DNA from 2 places in the Faecalibacterium sp. IP-1-18 genome. Region 2 is predicted to be linked to the other one. Evidence: predicted binding sites of a transcription regulator. Region 2 holds the regulator's gene; the other holds the start of a gene.

Region 1 (9,208 bases), 1.3 Mb from region 2:
TACAGCCCCAGGATGCGATGAGCCGACATCGAGGTGCCAAACCTCCCCGTCGATGTGGACTCTTGGGGGAGATCAGCCTGTTATCCCCAGGGTAACTTTTATCCGTTGAGCGATGGCATTTCCACTCACATACCACCGGATCACTAACTCCAACTTTCGTTACTGCTCGACCCGTCAGTCTCGCAGTTAGGCTCGCTTCTGCGTTTGCACTCTTTTGCTTGATTTCCGTTCAAGCTGAGCGAACCTTTGAACGCCTCCGTTACTCTTTAGGAGGCGACCGCCCCAGTCAAACTGCCCACCTAACAATGTCCCCCGCCTTGATTCAAAGGCGCAGGTTAGAATTCCAATATCGCAAGGATGGTATCCCAACGGCCACTCCACAAATGCCAAAGCACTTGTTTCCCTGTGTCCCATCTATCCTGTGCATGCAACATCGAAACCCAATATTAGGCTACAGTAAAGCTCCATGGGGTCTTTCCGTCTTGTCGCGGGTAACCGGCATCTTCACCGGTACTACAATTTCGCCGGGCGGGCTGTCGAGACAGTGCCCAAATCATTACGCCTTTCATGCGGGTCAGAACTTACCTGACAAGGAATTTCGCTACCTTAGGACCGTTATAGTTACGGCCGCCGTTCACTGGGGCTTCGATTCAATGCTTGCACATCTCCTCTTAACCTTCCAGCACCGGGCAGGCGTCAGCTCGTATACGTCATCTTTCGATTTAGCACAAACCTGTGTTTTTGGTAAACAGTTGCTTGGGCCGATTCTCTGCGGCTCCATCTCTGGAGCACCCCTTCTCCCGAAGTTACGGGGTCAATTTGCCGAGTTCCTTAACAACCCTTCTCCCGTTGGCCTTAGAATCTTCTTCCTACCTACCTGTGTCGGTTTGCGGTACGGGCACCGCAGAAATACACACAGCTTTTCTCGCCATCTTCCATCCCGGACTTCGGTACTAACTTCCCTCGATCGCTACCGGAACCAACACCCGGCTCCGAGACTTCAAATGTGTCCCTGTGCTTAACTCTTTTGGTGGTGACGGAATCTCTACCGTCTGTGCATCGGCTACGCCGTTAGGCCTCACCTTAGCTCCCGACTAACCTGGAGCGGACGAACCTTCCTCCAGAAACCTGAGGCTTTCGGCCATGCAGATTCTCACTGCATTCGCGCTACTCATTCCGGCATTCTCACTTCTATACACTCCACAGCCGCTTGCGCTACTGTTTCACCGCGTATACAACGCTCCCCTACCCAATACATTGCTGTATTGCCTAAGCTTCGGTGTCAGGTTTAGCCCCGTTAAATTCTCCGCGCAAAGACGCTCGACCAGTGAGCTATTACGCACTCTTTGAATGTGTGGCTGCTTCTGAGCCAACATCCTGGTTGTCTACGTATCTTCACATCGTTTTCCACTTAACCTGACTTTGGGACCTTAGCTGTAGATCTGGGCTGTTTCCCTTTTGACAATGACATTTATCTGACACTGTCTGACTCCCAAGCATCAATACTCTGGCATTCTGAGTTTGATAAGCTTCGCTAACCTCTCGGCCGCTAGGCTATTCAGTGCTTTACCTCCAGGTATCTAACTTGAGGCTAGTCCTAAAACTATTTCGGGGAGAACCAGCTATCTCCGGGTTCGATTGGAATTTCTCCGCTACCCACAGTTCATCCGCCGCCTTTTCAACGGAGGTCGGTTCGGTCCTCCATGGAATTTTACTTCCACTTCAACCTGACCATGGGTAGGTCACCCGGTTTCGGGCCCATTGTATGCAACTTAACGCCCTTTTCAAACTCGCTTTCGCTTCGGCTCCAGACCTTAAGTCCTTAACCTTGCTGCATACAATCGCTCGCCGGACCGTTCTACAAAAAGTACCCTATCACACATTGACGTGCTCTAGGTGCTTGTAGGCACAGGGTTTCAGGTTCTTTTTCACTCCCCTCCCGGGGTGCTTTTCACCTTTCCTTCACAGTACTATACGCTATCGGTCACTGGGTAGTATTTAGGGTTGGAGGGTGGTCCCCCCGTATTCCGACCAGGTTTCACGTGTCTGGCCGTACTCTGGAACTCGCTCAGCTCTCTCCGTTTTCACCTACGTGGTTCTCACACTCTCTGACCGGCCTTCCCATGCCGTTCGGTTAACAGATTAAGTCCTAAAAGCAGTCCGTACCCCGGAAGTATTTCTACTTCCGGTTTGCCCTCTTCCGCGTTCGCTCGCCACTACTTACGGAATCTCGTTTGATGTCTCTTCCTCGCCCTACTTAGATGTTTCAGTTCAGGCGGTTCCCTCGATATACCTATTTTTAAGTTCAGTATAACGTACCTGAGTATGAACCCAGGTGAGTTTCCTCATTCAGAAATCTCCGGATCAATGCTTATTTGCAGCTCCCCGAAGCTTATCGCAGCTTATCACGTCTTTCATCGGCTCCCAGTGCCAAGGCATTCGCCCTGCGCCCTTGTTCGCTTGACCTTTCAAACGTTCTTTAAGAACATTTGGTATCCTCTTGATTCTCTCTTGCCAACGAAGATTATTGTTACCCTTCCTTTTGAAATTGTAATATTTCTTAAAAAAGAACTTACTATAATCTTTGTTTCGCAGTTATTATTCAGTTTTCAAGGTACGTCTTTGAGTGTCCTTTTCAGGGCCCTCAAAATCGAACAATATCTACTTAAACTTTAACTTGTCACCTGTTCCAATGACCGACCATCTTAGATGCTCTGTCATTGCCTGACTCCTTAGAAAGGAGGTGATCCAGCCGCAGGTTCTCCTACGGCTACCTTGTTACGACTTCACCCCAATCACCAGTTTTACCTTCGGCGGCGTCCTCCTTGCGGTTAGACTACCGACTTCGGGTCCCCCCGGCTCTCATGGTGTGACGGGCGGTGTGTACAAGGCCCGGGAACGTATTCACCGCAGCATGCTGATCTGCGATTACTAGCAATTCCGACTTCGTGCAGGCGAGTTGCAGCCTGCAGTCCGAACTGGGACGTTGTTTCTGAGTTTTGCTCCACCTCGCGGTCTTGCTTCTCTTTGTTTAACGCCATTGTAGTACGTGTGTAGCCCAAGTCATAAAGGGCATGATGATTTGACGTCATCCCCACCTTCCTCCGTTTTGTCAACGGCAGTCTGGCCAGAGTCCTCTTGCGTAGTAACTGACCATAAGGGTTGCGCTCGTTGCGGGACTTAACCCAACATCTCACGACACGAGCTGACGACAACCATGCACCACCTGTCTCTGCGTCCCGAAGGAAAAACATATTTCTATGTCCGTCGCAGGATGTCAAGACTTGGTAAGGTTCTTCGCGTTGCGTCGAATTAAACCACATACTCCACTGCTTGTGCGGGCCCCCGTCAATTCCTTTGAGTTTCAACCTTGCGGTCGTACTCCCCAGGTGGATTACTTATTGTGTTAACTGCGGCACTGAAGGGGTCAATCCTCCAACACCTAGTAATCATCGTTTACAGTGTGGACTACCAGGGTATCTAATCCTGTTTGCTACCCACACTTTCGAGCCTCAGCGTCAGTTGGTGCCCAGTAGGCCGCCTTCGCCACTGGTGTTCCTCCCGATATCTACGCATTCCACCGCTACACCGGGAATTCCGCCTACCTCTGCACTACTCAAGAAAAACAGTTTTGAAAGCAGTTCATGGGTTGAGCCCATGGATTTCACTTCCAACTTGTCTTCCCGCCTGCGCTCCCTTTACACCCAGTAATTCCGGACAACGCTTGTGACCTACGTTTTACCGCGGCTGCTGGCACGTAGTTAGCCGTCACTTCCTTGTTGAGTACCGTCATTATCTTCCTCAACAACAGGAGTTTACAATCCGAAGACCTTCTTCCTCCACGCGGCGTCGCTGCATCAGGGTTTCCCCCATTGTGCAATATTCCCCACTGCTGCCTCCCGTAGGAGTCTGGGCCGTGTCTCAGTCCCAATGTGGCCGTTCAACCTCTCAGTCCGGCTACCGATCGTCGCCTTGGTGGGCCATTACCTCACCAACTAGCTAATCGGACGCGAGGCCATCTCAAAGCGGATTGCTCCTTTTCCCTCTACCCGATGCCGGGTCGTGGGCTTATGCGGTATTAGCAGTCGTTTCCAACTGTTGTCCCCCTCTTTGAGGCAGGTTCCTCACGCGTTACTCACCCGTTCGCCACTCGCTTGAGAAAGCAAGCTCTCTCTCGCTCGTTCGACTTGCATGTGTTAGGCGCGCCGCCAGCGTTCGTCCTGAGCCAGGATCAAACTCTTTATAAATGATATTTATCACTTAAAAGTGTTAAATCTTGTTTCGCTCAGCACGCAATCGCTTGCGTCCTGTGTGAATTACTTTGTTTGGAATTGTTTACCGTGTTTTTCCAACACGAAAATAGGTTCCGTTACAAGTTCTTTCGATATTGTTCAATTTTCAAGGTCCTGTGCGCCGCAGCCTTGCGGCTGACGACTTGATTATTTTACCACAGAAGCGGTTTTTTGTCAAGCACTTTTTTGAGAAGCTTTTGAACTTTTCTGAACTTGGAGCGCTTCGTACATCTCAGTGTCAACTGGTGTTTTTCAGCGTCTATTGGTTCTTTTCAAGGGCTTCCTGCTGAGGCTTCAGAAGTCATTCTTTTGTCTCAGCGCTTGGCGCTCAAGTATAATACCACACCCCGGCAATCTTGTCAACACTTTTTGACATCTTTTTTCCAATTTCTTTGCGGTGGGGGGTGGGGGCAAAACTCCAACCGCAACGAACCCTCTCAGGCATCGCTGCGCGATGCCAGATTCCCCCTTTTGTCACCTGCGGTGACATTTTCCCCCGGCCGGGGGAAATCTGTCCTCTCGGGGGGAGCTTTATTGGCGCTGATCGGAAGATGCACAAAAGCTCCCCCTTTCGGGGGAGCTGGCGCGCAGCGCCTGAGAGGGTTCAGCCTTATATTATTACATTATATAGGCAGAGCAAATCCCAACCGGGTATAGACGGCGGCTGATATTACTCGCCGGAAAGCAAGTCGCTCTGTCAAGAGTTTCCGTGCAAAATTTTGTCCCGAAAAATATCCACGATTTTTGGCGATTGCTACAAAACGCAAAATATAGTGGTATTTTGCTTGACTTGCCACTAGATAATGATAAAATAGAGCTACATTCAGTTTGTTGGATATCGTTGTGCGCAGACGGGTATCTCTTATGGTAAGAGGTACCCGTTCACAATGCGCCTATATAGAAGGAGGAGAACCGATGAAGATCATCAAACGAAACGGTGCAGAAGTTCCTTTTGATATTACCAAGATCATCACCGCCGTTACCAAAGCCAGCGATTCCGTGGGCGGTCAGGCTCGCCTGAGCCGGGAGCAGATCACCCAGATCGCCGCAGCCGTTACCGACCAGTGCCAGCAGCTTAACCGCGCAGTCAGCGTGGAAGAGGTGCAGGATCTGGTGGAGAACCAGCTGATGGACATTCAGGCGCACGATGTGGCACGGCACTATATCACCTACCGCTACGTCCAGAGCCTGAAGCGTCAGACCAACACCACCGACGAGCGTATTCTGAGCCTGATCGAGTGCCAGAACGAAGAGGTCAAGCAGGAGAACGCCAACAAGAACCCCACCGTCAACAGTGTACAGCGCGACTATATGGCCGGCGAGATCTCCAAGGATCTGACCGCCCGTCTGCTGCTGGACCCGGAGATCGTAAAGGCACATCAGGAGGGTCTGATCCACTTCCACGATTCCGACTACTTTGCCCAGCACATGCACAACTGCGATCTGGTGAATCTGGAGGATATGCTGCAGAACGGCACCGTCATCTCCGGCACCTATATCGAGAAGCCGCACAGCTTCTCCACTGCCTGCAACATTGCCACCCAGATCATTGCACAGGTGGCCTCCAACCAGTACGGCGGCCAGAGCATCAGCCTGACCCATCTGGCTCCCTTTGTGGACGTCTCCCGCAAGAAGATCGCCGCTGAGGTAGAGCTGGAGATGGAAGGTCTGGACGTCTCTGCCGAGCGCAAGAAGGAGATCGTGGAGCGCCGTCTGCGCAACGAGATCAACCGCGGCGTGCAGACCATCCAGTATCAGGTGGTCACCCTGATGACCACCAACGGTCAGGCACCCTTTATTACCGTGTTCATGTATCTGGGCGAGGCCCGCAACCCGCAGGAAAAGGCCGACCTTGCCATCATTATCGAGGAGACCATCCGCCAGCGCTATCAGGGCGTGAAGAACGAGGCCGGTGTATGGATCACCCCCGCCTTCCCCAAGCTGATCTATGTGCTGGAAGAGGACAACATCCGCCCAGGCACTCCCTACTACTACCTGACCGAGCTGGCCGCCAAGTGCACCGCTAAGCGCATGGTGCCGGACTATATCTCGGAAAAGAAGATGCTGGAACTCAAGGTGGACAAGAACGGCGAGGGCCACTGCTACACCTGCATGGGCTGCCGCAGCTTCCTGACCCCCTATGTGGACCCCGAGACCGGCAAGCCCAAGTACTATGGCCGCTTCAATCAGGGCGTGGTCACCATCAATCTGGTGGACGTTGCCCTGAGCTCCGGCGGCAACTTTGAAAAGTTCTGGAAGATCTTTGACGAGCGTCTGGATCTGTGCCACCGGGCTTTGCAGGCACGCCATAAGCGGCTGCTGGGCACCCCCAGCGACGCTGCTCCCATCCTGTGGCAGTACGGCGCGCTGGCACGCCTGAAGAAGGGCGAAAAGATCGACAAGCTGCTGTTCGGCGGCTACTCCACCATCAGTCTGGGCTATGCCGGCCTGTACGAGTGTGTGAAGTATATGACCGGCAAGAGCCACACCGATGCCGGTGCCAAGCCCTTTGCCCTGAGCGTGATGCAGCACATGAACGACAAGTGCAACGCGTGGAAGAAGGCCGAGAACATGGACTACTCCCTCTACGGCACCCCGCTGGAATCCACCACCTACAAGTTTGCCAAGTGCCTGCAAAAGCGCTTTGGCATCGTGAAAGGCATCACGGACAAGAACTATATCACCAACAGCTACCACGTCCATGTCTCCGAGCCCATCGACGCCTTTACCAAGCTGAAATTCGAGGCCGACTTCCAGCGCCTGTCCCCGGGCGGTGCCATCAGCTATGTGGAAGTGCCCAACATGCAGGACAATCTGGAAGCCGTCATAAGCGTGCTGCAGTTCATCTACGACAACATCATGTACGCCGAGTTGAACACCAAGTCCGACTACTGTCAGGTGTGCGGCTACGATGGCGAGATCAAGATTGTGGAGGACGACGGCAAGCTGGTGTGGGAGTGCCCCAAGTGCGGCAACCGCGACCAGAACAAGCTGAACGTCGCCCGCCGCACCTGCGGTTATATCGGCACCCAGTTCTGGAACCAGGGCCGCACGCAGGAGATCAAGGATCGCGTGCTGCATCTGTAACAACAGCTAAATTTTATTTTTGATTTGATATTTGGAGCGGCCTTTCGGCCGCTCCAAATATCTTTTCAGCAAACGACAGGAACATGAGCATGAACTACGCAAACATCAAATATTACGATATCGCCAACGGCCCCGGGGTGCGCACCAGCGTTTTTGTGTCCGGCTGCCGCCACCACTGCCCGGGCTGCTTCAACGCCGTGGCATGGGATTTTGACTACGGTCAGCCCTTTGATAAAACCGTGCGCAACGAGGTATTCGCCTCCTGTCAGCCGGACTATATCGCCGGGCTCTCCCTGCTGGGCGGCGAACCCTTTGAACCAGAGAACCAGCGGGAGCTGCTGCCCTTTGTGCGCAACTTCAAGGCTCTGTACCCCGCCAAGACGGTGTGGTGCTACTCCGGCTACACGTGGGAGCAGCTTACCGGCGCAGAGCCCAGCCCCGCGCGGTGTGAGGTGACCGACGAGCTGCTGGCACTGCTGGATGTGCTGGTGGACGGCAGATTCGTGCAGGCCGAGCACGACATCTCCCTGCGCTTCCGCGGCAGCCGCAACCAGCGCCTGCTGGACGTACCCAAGTCCCTTGCCGCCGGGCAGCCCGTGTGGTGGGAGGACGAAAAGGTATTCGCCACCCATACCATGGAACGGTAAGCGGTGCTGAACTCCTTCTCGTGAAAATGCGTTTGTCGCGGCCCGCAGGCCGCGACAAACGCTCTATTAAAAATAATTCTTCCGCTGAATATGGCCAAAGCAACGCGGAGGCCATTCGAAATCGTCCCGCACTAAAAGAAGCCGCTGCACAGACTGTGCAGCGGCTTCTTTCTTTTCTCACTCCCGGCTGCCCACGGCGTCCTCGATGACGCGCAGAAAAGCGTTGCCGTAGCGGGCGGCCTTCTTTTCGCCCACGCCGCTGATGTTCAGCAGCTCGTCGATGCTCATAGGCTTTTTCTCTGCCATCTCCCGCAGGGTGGCATCGTTAAACACCATAAAGGCGGGCAGGTTCTGCTTGCCCGCAAGGCGCTTGCGCACCGCATACAGGGCGTTGAGCAGCTTTTCGTCCGCCTCGCTCAGGCTGCCCGCTGCGGCGGGCTTTGCGCGGCGGGGCTTTTCCAGCCGGTCGGCGCTCTGGGCGGCACGGCGGCGGGCGTACTCCACCTGCAGCTGGGCTTCCTGCTCGGCGGCAAGGCAGCAGGAGCAGTTGCCGCACTTTTTGGGCGCGGCTTCTCCGAAGTATTGCAGCAGAAAGCCGCGCAGACAGTGCTGGGTGGTGGAGTAGAAGGTCATGTACTTGAGCCGCTCCTCTGCCTTGCGGGCGGCTTCGGCCTTTACATCCGCGGGCAGACCATTGTCCGCCTCCCGCTCCTTGTCGATGAAAAAGCGGATGGTGCGCACATCCGTGCCGGAATACAGCAGGGTACACCGGGCGGGCTGACCGTCGCGCCCGGCGCGTCCGGCCTCCTGATAATAGCTTTCCAAGTCCTTAGGCATATTATAATGGATGACGAACCGCACGTTGGGCTTGTCGATGCCCATGCCAAAGGCATTGGTGGCCACCATCACCTGCACACGGTCATAGAGGAAATCGTCCTGATTCTGCCGCCGGGTGTCCGCATCCAGCTTGGCGTGGTAGGCTGCCGCCCGGATGCTGCGGCTCTGCAGCAGCTGCACCGTCTCGTCCACCTGCCGGGTGGTGCTGCAATACACGATGCCCGCATGATTGCCCTCTTTGAGCACCAGTTCCAGCAGCTCTTTTGGCTTCTGGCTGGGCAGTGCCCGCCGGGTCTCAAAGTACAGGTTGGGGCGGTCGAAGCTGGTAGTCACCTCGTAGGGCGC
Region 2 (9,208 bases):
TGCTCGCTGAACAAAGCGGGCAGCACCAGCGCCGAGGGGCTGCCGTTGACCAAAATTACCAGCTTGCCCTCGCAGAGCTTTGCGGCGGCGACCGCCGGGCGCTCGGTGTAGTGTACCGGGGTGAACAGCCGCGCCTTGCCGGGCAGCAGCCACGGCACGAAATAACTGGAATCCAGCAGCAGTTCCGGCCTTGCGCTTTGCAAAATGGCGCGCACCCGCTGTACCATGGCGGGGTCTGCACGGTCCTTGCAGTAGCAAAGAGCATACTCTGTATTGCAGCAGGTGTGCGCCTGTGCGGCCTCCTGCATAAGGGTATCGGTACGGACAAGGCGGCGCAGAAGGCTCAGATTCACCCGCAGAAGGTCGGTAAAGCCTTCCCTGCTGCCGCGCAGATTGCCCTCGGCGGATGGCTCTTCCACGGAGCGGAATTTGAGCCCCTGCACTGAAAAAACAATACCACTGCTGCAGCCCTCTAAAAGCAGCACCGCCATGCCCGCCGTCAGCCGCGCTACGAGCTGCGACATATCCTGCACCGGAGTGCTCTCGGCCGGAAACGCCGAGCCGTGCAGGATATGCGCATAAGCTTGCGTACCAGTAAGCCGGACAGAAGCAGACTGCCGCCCGGCGGCGTCCAGCAAGAGTTCCCAGAGTGAATCGAGACTTGCCATGCCGTCAAACATTACGATGCACCCTGGGCAGCCATACAAAACGATCTTCTTCGCATAATAATCTGCCGATTTGCCAAACCTAGCATCAAGCGCGGACAGGTTTTCCGCAAGGCTTTGCGAAAGCTGCTGCACATCCATCACTCCTTTGTGTGTGCAGTATGCCCGCTTTGCCGCAGCGGAATACGCCGCGCACACCACCATGGAGGGTTTGTGCATGAAACTGCTGCTTTGCCGCACTATTATTTTGTATCTCTGCGTTTTGTTTGCCATGCGGCTGATGGGCAAGCGTCAGCTGGGAGAGCTGCAGCCGGAGGAGCTGGTATCCACCATCCTGATCTCTAATCTGGCGTCCATCTCCATTGAATCGGAGGATGTCCCCATCACCGCCAGCCTCATCCCGCTGTTCCTCATTGCGGCACTGGAGCTGCTGGGGTCGGTGGTGAGTTTCCGCAGCCAGAAGTTCTTCAATTTTCTCTCCGGGCGTCCCAAAACGGTCATTCTGGACGGAAAGATCGACCAGAACGCTTTGCGGATGCTGCGGCTGACCACCGCCGACCTGATGGAGGCGCTGCGCGGCAAGGATATCTTTGACCCGCGCAAGGTGTCCTATGCCGTAATTGAAACAAACGGCACACTGTCGGCGGCGCTGCGCCCGGAGCAGGAAGCAGCCACCCTCTCCGATTTACAGTTGAAAGTACAGCAGACACAGGCCACCATCCCCTTTGTGCTGGACGGGCAGGTACTGGAGGATAATCTGCGCTGGTGCGGCAAGGACCGTGCGTGGCTGGAACGCACCGCCACGGCAAACACGGTGCTGCCACAGGAGATCTTACTGCTTATCGGCAACGAGACCGAGGACTATTTTCTGCTGAAGAAGGAAGGCCGTCAGCCGGGAGGAAAAGGATGAAGCGGATCTATGCGTGTATCCTGATTGTGGCGGCGCTGCTGGCAGTATCCCTTTACAGTAGCGGACGGGTGCAGGGTTTTGCACAGGATATCTCGGCTGACTTGGACTGCGCCCTTGAGGCTGTACGGCAGAAGGACTTCCCCACCGCGCGGCAGGCGCTTGCCGAGGGTGCAGAGCTGTGCGACACCATGCGGGAGACTATGAGCCATCTGCTGCGCACGGCCGACTACACGGAGCTGGAAGCGGCACTGCGGGCGGCAGATGGATACCTTGAGCAGCAAGCCACAGAGGATGCGCTGGGTGAGTTGCGCCGCGCACAGGTGGAGGTGGAGCGGCTGGAATGGCTTGCCCGGCGGCTGGTATAAGATGAGCAAAAAAGGACACTGCACAGTGTTTCGTGCAGTGTCCTTTTTAAGTTATAGTTTACTGATTTTCCTTGTGGTCGCCCACAAGCTTTTTCAGTTCGTTAAGGAAGCTTTCCACATCCGCAAACTGGCGGTAGACCGAAGCGAAGCGGATATAGGCCACCTCGTCGATCTTTTTCAGTTCCTCCATGGTCAGCTCGCCAATGCGCACACTGGGGATCTCGCGGTCGTAGGAGCTGAACAGGGACTGCTCGATGCTGCTGACAGCACGTTCCAGCGTTTCGTAGCTGACGGGACGCTTGGCACAGGCGCGCAACATGGCGTTGAACAGCTTCTGCCGGTCAAAGGGTTCGCGGGAGTTATCCTTTTTGATGACCACCAGCGGCACTGTTTCCACCACCTCGTAGGTGGTAAAGCGCATGTGGCAGTTCAGGCACTCGCGGCGGCGGCGGATGCGCTCGTTATCTTCCGTGGGGCGGGAGTCGATCACCTTGGATTCCTCCGCACCGCAATAAGGGCACTTCATCTTTTGTTCCTCCGCCTCAGTTCTTCTTTTTGCTGCGCTCGCTCCACAGCACCCATGCCGAGGTGGAAACGCACAGAGAGGTGTACACACCGCTGATCATACCCATCATCAGCGGGAATGCAAAGGTAAAGATGCTGCCCAGACCGTAGAGCTTTGCCACGATGCACATCACACCCAGTGCCATCACGGTGGTGATGGTGGTGATCAGGGTACGGCGGGCAGACTGATTGACCGACTGGTTGACCAGCTCCTCAAAGCTGCCCTTTTTGCCCATGAGAGCGCGGTTCTCACGGATACGGTCGTACACCACAACGGTATCGTTGATGGAGTAGCCGAGGATGGTGAGCATGGCGGCGATAAAGTTGCCGTCCAGTGCGGTGCGCAGCAGCACAAAGGTGCCAAACACCACCATCAGGTCGTTGACCAGCGCCAGCACTGCCATCATACCGCCGGTCAGACCGCCGATGTTCTTGAAACGCAGGGCGATATACAGCAGAATGAGCACCAGTGCAAACACCACAGCCACCAGACTCTTCTGCAGGAACTTGGTGCCCATGGCTGCGCTGACGTTGCTCAGAGACAGCTGGGCAAACTGGTTGTCCGGGTAGTTCTCATTCAAGGAATCCAGCAGGTTCTCCACCTGCTCGGTGGTCACGGTCTCGGTGCCGGGCATGGAGATCTTCAGGGTCTGGTCGCCGGTGGCCACATTCTCGCCGGTCTGCAGGGTCAGGCCGGTGTTTTCCAGCGCCGCAGCAGCGGTCTTTTGCACAGCGGCTTGGTCAAAGCCGCCCTCGTAGGACAGGGTGATCATAGCACCGCCGGTAAACTCGGTATCCAGATGCACACCGAACACCGCGGCGCACAGCAGGATAACTGCCATCAGGCAGGCAGAGAAGGTCAGGAACTTTTTGCGCAGGGATACGAAATCCACCGGCTTCTTTTCGGCCTTCTCCTGCCCGGGCTTTGCAGCGCCGTACAGCCACGGATTGCGCAGTGCCTTGATGGCGGCTGCGCCGCGGATCATAACACGGGTAGCGAACACACCGAACACAAAGTTCAGCAGCACGCCGGTGAGCAGCGTATAGCCGAAGGCGTAGATGGTGCCTGCGGTAGAGGGGCCGAAGGCAAAGAATACAAAATGCAGCGCCTTAGCAAACAGGCCATCCGAGGGGCCGAAGGCGCCCATGAGCACGATGGCCACGATGACGATGGTCACGTTGCCGTCAATGATAGGGGTCAGGCCGCGGGCAAAGCCGCTTTTCAGTGCGCCGTCCAGAGATTTACCGTTTTTCAGCTCCTCCTTGATGCGCTCGGCGGTAATAACGTTGGCATCCACGCCCATGCCGATGGCCAGAATAATACCTGCAATACCGGGCAAGGTCAGGGTAAAGCTTTCAAACACCGGGAAGTAGCCGGACACAAAGGCCAGCGTAGCCGCCACCTGACCGGCCAACGCGATGCAGGCCAGAAAGCCCGGCAGACGGTACAGCACCGTCATGAACACCACAATGAGGGCAAAGGCGATCAGGCCTGCCAGCACCATGGCACCAAGGCTGTTTTCGCCCAGACTGGGGCTCACGGTGGAGTAGCTGTCTACGCTCAGGGCAAAGGGCAGCGCGCCGGAGTTGATCTGGCGTGCCATCTTGACCACGGCATCCTGCGTAAAGGGATTGGACGCCGAGCTGGTGATGATGGCCTGTCCGTCGGTAATGGCGGTGTTGACGGTGGCCGTGCTTACGTTTTCATCGTCCAGCCAGATGCTGATGCTGCCCTTATCGGCGGCCAGCTTGGTGGTGGCATCGCCAAAGGCCTTGGCACCCTCGGTGGTGAACTTGAGGGCAACGTAATACTCAGAGCTGCCGCCGTTGCTCACAGCACCGTACTGTGCCGAAGCACTTTCGACCATGGAGCCGTCCAAAATCAGCTCGCCGTCCTTGCTGGCTCCCTCGCGGAAGGTCAGGTAGGCGGTGGTGCCGATCTCCTGAATGGCAGACTCGGGGTCAAAATCCGTCTCGCCGGACTGCCACGGAAACTCCAGAATCAGACTGTCGGAGTTGTTGTCCACATACAGCTCGTAGTCGGTCACGTTCAACGCGACCAGACGGTTCTCGATGACCAGACGGGCGGCATCCAGCTGCTCGTCCGTGGCATCATAGCCATCCGAGGGCACAAAGGTGACGTTGACGCCGCCTTTGATATCCACACCAAAGCGGATATCCTTTGCACCTTTGATATAGGTGGTGGTCACATCGCCGTATTTTGCCGCCACGCCAAAAAAGGCGGTGTAAACAAACACAACGATCAGCAGCGCGGTAACGACCAGCTGCCATGCTTTGCCTTTTGTTTTCATAAGTCGGGAACCTCCAAAAGCGGCGGCTGTGCAGCCGCAGCCGTTTTTGTTGTGAACCGCAAGTTTTGCCGACGGTTCCTCTCCTCACAGAGCAGCCGTCGTGCCGACCTTTCTGTGATAAAACTCCCCTGCCAGCCCTGCAAAGAGCCCCGCAGAGGAGAATATACAAATTATTTTAAGCCTTAAGCCATATCAGCCAGCAGCTTTTCCACAACAGCCAGACGCACGCAGACGCACAGCAATTCGGAAGCGGTCTCCACCTCGTCCAGACTGGGGTAAGTGGGGGCGATGCGCAGATGAGAATCCTGCGGATCCTTGTGGTACGGGTAAGCAGAGCCTGCACCGGTCAGCACCAGACCTGCGTTCTTGCACAGTTCCGCCACGCGCTTAGCGCAGCCGGGCATGACATACAGGCTGATAAAGTAGCCGCCCTTGGGGTTGGTCCAGTGGGCAATATCGCCGCAGGGGGTGAGGTTGGCGGCAAAAGCGGTCTTGACGGCATCGAAGCAGGGCACCAGACGGCGGCGGTGCTTTGCCATGTGTGCCAGAACGCCCTCCTTGTTCTTCAGGAAGCGGACGTGGCGCAGCTGGTTCATCTTATCGTAGCTGATGATCATCACTGAAAAGCGCTTGCACATATACTTCATGCTGTTGTCGCTGCAGGCAATGGCAGAAACACCGGCACCCGGGAAGGTGATCTTGCTGGTGGAGGTGAACATGAACACGCGGTCCTGCGTGCCGTACTTCTTGCTCACGTTCAGCAGCACGGGGGTCTCAATGATCTCCTCGGTCAAGTGGTGGACGATGTAGGCCTCATCCCAGAAGATCTTGAAATCCGGGGCGGCGGTCTTCATCTTGGCAAAGCGCTCGATGGTCTCATCACTGTAAGTGTAGCCATCGGGGTTGGAGTACTGCGGCACGCACCAGATGCCCTTGATGGTATCATCCTCTGCTACCAGCTTTTCCACAACGTCCATATCGGGGCCGTTGGGGGTCATGGGCACGCTGATGAGCTCAAAGCCGAACTCCTCGGTGATAGCAAAGTGACGGTCATAGCCGGGCACCGGGCAGAGGAACTTGCGCTTTTCCACCTGAGACCAAGGGCAGGGAGACTCCGGGAAGCCGAACACATAGCCGATGTTGATGAGGTTATACATCAGCTGCAGGCTGGAGTTGCCGCCCACGAATACCTCGTTGGGCTTTACGCCGAACACATCTGCAAACAGGGCGCGTGCCTCGCTCAGACCCTCCAGCTCGCCGTAGTTGCGGGCGTCGGTGCCTGCATCCGTGGTGTAGTCGGTCATCTTCAACAGGTCCATTGCCAGATCCATCTGGTGGGGGCCGGGCTTGCCGCGTGCCATGTTCAGCTTCAGACCCTTTGCCTGAAACTCTTTATAAGCCTGTTCCAGCGCTGCCTTTTCAGCGGTCAGCGCATCGCGATCCATCTCGTGATAATTTGCCATTAAAAACACACTCCTTTATAGTACTCTTCCTGTTACCCAATACTATGGCTCGTCTTTTGCGGTATGCCCCTGCCAGAGAGCACATGCCGCACGATCCACACTTTGCTATTATAGTACATTTTCCTGTCAGAAACAAGAATTTGAAAGCAAAAAGCCCTGCCAAAAGCAAAAAGCTTTCGAAACAGGGCTTTTAGGCAGGAACACTCCCCTGCTGTGCGGCGATACCGTCAGCTGAGAGCGGCCTGATTTTTATAGCGTTTGCGCACGGCACCGTATTCCAGATGTGCCTCGCCGCCCTCCACGGTGTCCTCATCCACGGTCACGCGGATGATGGTGGCATCGCTGGGCACCTCGTACATGATGGGCAGCAGAATGCTTTCCATCACGCTGCGCAGACCACGGGCACCGGTCTTGCGCTCGATGGTCTTGCGGGCAATGGCGTGCAAAGCTTCGTCCGTGAAGGTAAGCTCCACGTTATCCATGCCCAGCAGCTCTTTATACTGCTTGACCAGACTGTTGCGGGGCTCCTTGAGCACGCGCACCAGCGCATCCTCGTCCAGATCATCCAGCACGGTGATGACCGGCAGACGGCCGATCAGCTCCGGGATCAGGCCGAACTTGACCAGATCGTGGGGCTCTACCTTGCGCAGCAATGCGCGCTCAGCCTCGGTGGAGTTATCCTTCAGCGCACTGCCGAAGCCCAGCGCGGACTTATCGGTGCGGCGCAGGATATACTTGTCCAGACCGTCAAAGGCACCGCCGCAGATGAACAGGATGTTGGTGGTGTCGATCTGGATGAACTCCTGCTGCGGGTGCTTGCGGCCGCCCTGCGGCGGCACGTTGCTGACAGTGCCTTCCAAGATCTTCAACAGTGCCTGCTGTACGCCCTCGCCGCCCACATCGCGGGTGATGGAGGGGTTTTCGCTCTTGCGGGTGATCTTGTCGATCTCATCAATGTAGATGATGCCGATCTGTGCCTTCTGCACATCAAAATCTGCCGCCTGGATCAGCTTGAGCAGAATGTTCTCCACGTCCTCGCCCACATAACCGGCCTCGGTAAGGGTGGTGGCATCCGCAATGGCGAAGGGCACGCCCAGCATCTTGGCCAGTGTCTGCGCCAGCAGGGTCTTGCCCACGCCGGAGGGACCCAGCAGCAGCACGTTGGACTTTTGCAGCTCCACATCGCCGCCCTTGCCGCTGAGGATACGCTTATAGTGGTTGTAGACCGAAACGGACAGCACACGCTTTGCCTCGTCCTGACCGATGACATACTGATCCAGGCCTTCCTTGATCTCGGCCGGGGTCATGATGTTGATATCCAGATCTGCAGCAGCGGGCTGGACATGGGCGCGGTTTGCGTTGCCGCGAGCCGGACGGGCGCTTTTGGGCTGATCCGGCTTGTCAGAGAGCAGATCGTGGCACAGGCCGATGCACTCGCTGCAGATATTGACCCCGGGGCCAATGATCATGCGCTCCACTTCGTCCTGATGCTTGCCGCAAAAGCTGCAAACCAGATCCTTTTCGTTTTTGCCGGAATTGTTATTTGCCATAGCTGTTTTTCCTTATCCTGGATAGATTATAGCGGTTTACCGGTGGGCAATGACCTCATCGATCAGGCCGTATTCCTTTGCCTGCTGCGCGGTAAGGTAGTTGTCGCGCTCGGTGTCCTGCTGGATCTTTTCCAGCGGCTGGCCGGTGTACTCGCTGAGCATCCGGTTCATCTTATCGCGGATATAGACCATGTGCTCGGCATGGATCTTGATATCCGTGGTCTGGCCGGAAAGGCCGCCGCCCTGACCGCCGATCAGCGGCTGGTGGATCATGATCTCGGCGTTGGGCAGGGCAAAGCGCTTACCCTTGGTGCCGCTTGCCAGCAGGAATGCGCCCATAGAGGCAGCCATGCCCATGCAGATGGTGGAAACATCGCACTTGATATACTGCATGGTGTCATGAATGGCCATACCGGCGCTGATGGAACCGCCGGGGCTGTTGATATACAGGCTGATGTCCTTATCCGGGTCCTGCCCTTCCAGATACAGCAGCTGTGCCACCACAAGGCTTGCGGTGGTATCGTTGACATCCTCGCTCAGCACGATGATGCGATCGTTCAGCAGACGAGAGAAAATATCGTAGGAACGCTCTCCGTGCGCCGACTGCTCGACAACGTAAGGAACAAAACTCATAAAGTTCGCCTCCTGAAATGGTTTAAGTTTATTGGCAAAATTGACCGATACGGGTCCCCTGTAAAGTTCAGCCGTACCGGTCAATTTTAACAACCTTTGATAAAACGCCTGCGGCGCTTTACAGGGCCCGGCACTGATTACTCAGCGTCAGCAGCCTTCTCAGCCTCTGCGGGCTTCACCACGATGTTAGCGTGGCTCTTGATGAAGTCGATGGCCTTGGTGCGAGCCAGATCCTGCTTCAGATCCTCGAGGTTGATCAGCTCACGAACCTTGTCCTCTTCCATCTTGTACTGGTCAGCAATGCGCTTGATCTCGGCATTGATCTCGTCCTCGGAAGCCTCGATGTGCTCAGCAGCGGCAACAGCCTCCAGAGCCAGACCGATCTTGACCTGCTTCTCAGCCTGCGGCATGAAAGCGGCACGGAACTGCTCCATGGACTGACCCATATACTTCAGGTAGTCCTCCAGACGCAGACCCTGCTGCTCCACACGGAAAGCAAAGTCGTTGACCATCTCGTCCATGCGGACATCGTACATAGCCTGAGGGATCTCGCCCTCCATGCTCTCGATGACCTGATCGACCAGAGCATTCTCGACAGCCAGATCGTCCTGCTTGTCCAGCTGCTCCTGATTGTTCTTGCGGATGGAAGCCTTGAACTCGTCCAGAGTGTCGTACTCGGAGCAGTCCTTTGCCAGCTCGTCATCCAGAGCGGGCAGCTCCTTGTACTTGACCTCGTGCAGCTTGAT

Evidence for each region. The regulator NrdR, encoded in region 2, represses ribonucleotide reductase genes. The targets are predictions, from matches to a motif close to CACNANATNTNGTG.
Region 1: nrdD (anaerobic ribonucleoside-triphosphate reductase) is a predicted target of NrdR. The motif match lies at 5,055-5,068, and genes of this name have one in related genera.

The regions. Positions count from the first base shown of each region.
Region 1 covers NZ_CP094472.1:2,938,886-2,948,093, forward strand. The annotation lists rRNA gene MTP43_RS13950 (23S ribosomal RNA) at 1-2,466, opposite strand, end outside; rRNA gene MTP43_RS13955 (16S ribosomal RNA) at 2,737-4,247, opposite strand; gene nrdD (anaerobic ribonucleoside-triphosphate reductase) at 5,208-7,379, shown strand; gene nrdG (anaerobic ribonucleoside-triphosphate reductase activating protein) at 7,469-8,026, shown strand; gene MTP43_RS13970 (RecQ family ATP-dependent DNA helicase) at 8,204-9,208, opposite strand, start outside.
Region 2 covers NZ_CP094472.1:1,624,037-1,633,244, forward strand. The annotation lists gene MTP43_RS07720 (spore germination protein) at 1-884, opposite strand, end outside; gene MTP43_RS07725 (DUF421 domain-containing protein) at 883-1,575, shown strand; gene MTP43_RS07730 (DUF4363 family protein) at 1,572-1,940, shown strand; gene nrdR (transcriptional regulator NrdR) at 1,999-2,466, opposite strand; gene secF (protein translocase subunit SecF) at 2,483-4,816, opposite strand; gene MTP43_RS07745 (aminotransferase) at 4,999-6,279, opposite strand; gene clpX (ATP-dependent Clp protease ATP-binding subunit ClpX) at 6,507-7,829, opposite strand; gene clpP (ATP-dependent Clp endopeptidase proteolytic subunit ClpP) at 7,866-8,462, opposite strand; gene tig (trigger factor) at 8,600-9,208, opposite strand, start outside.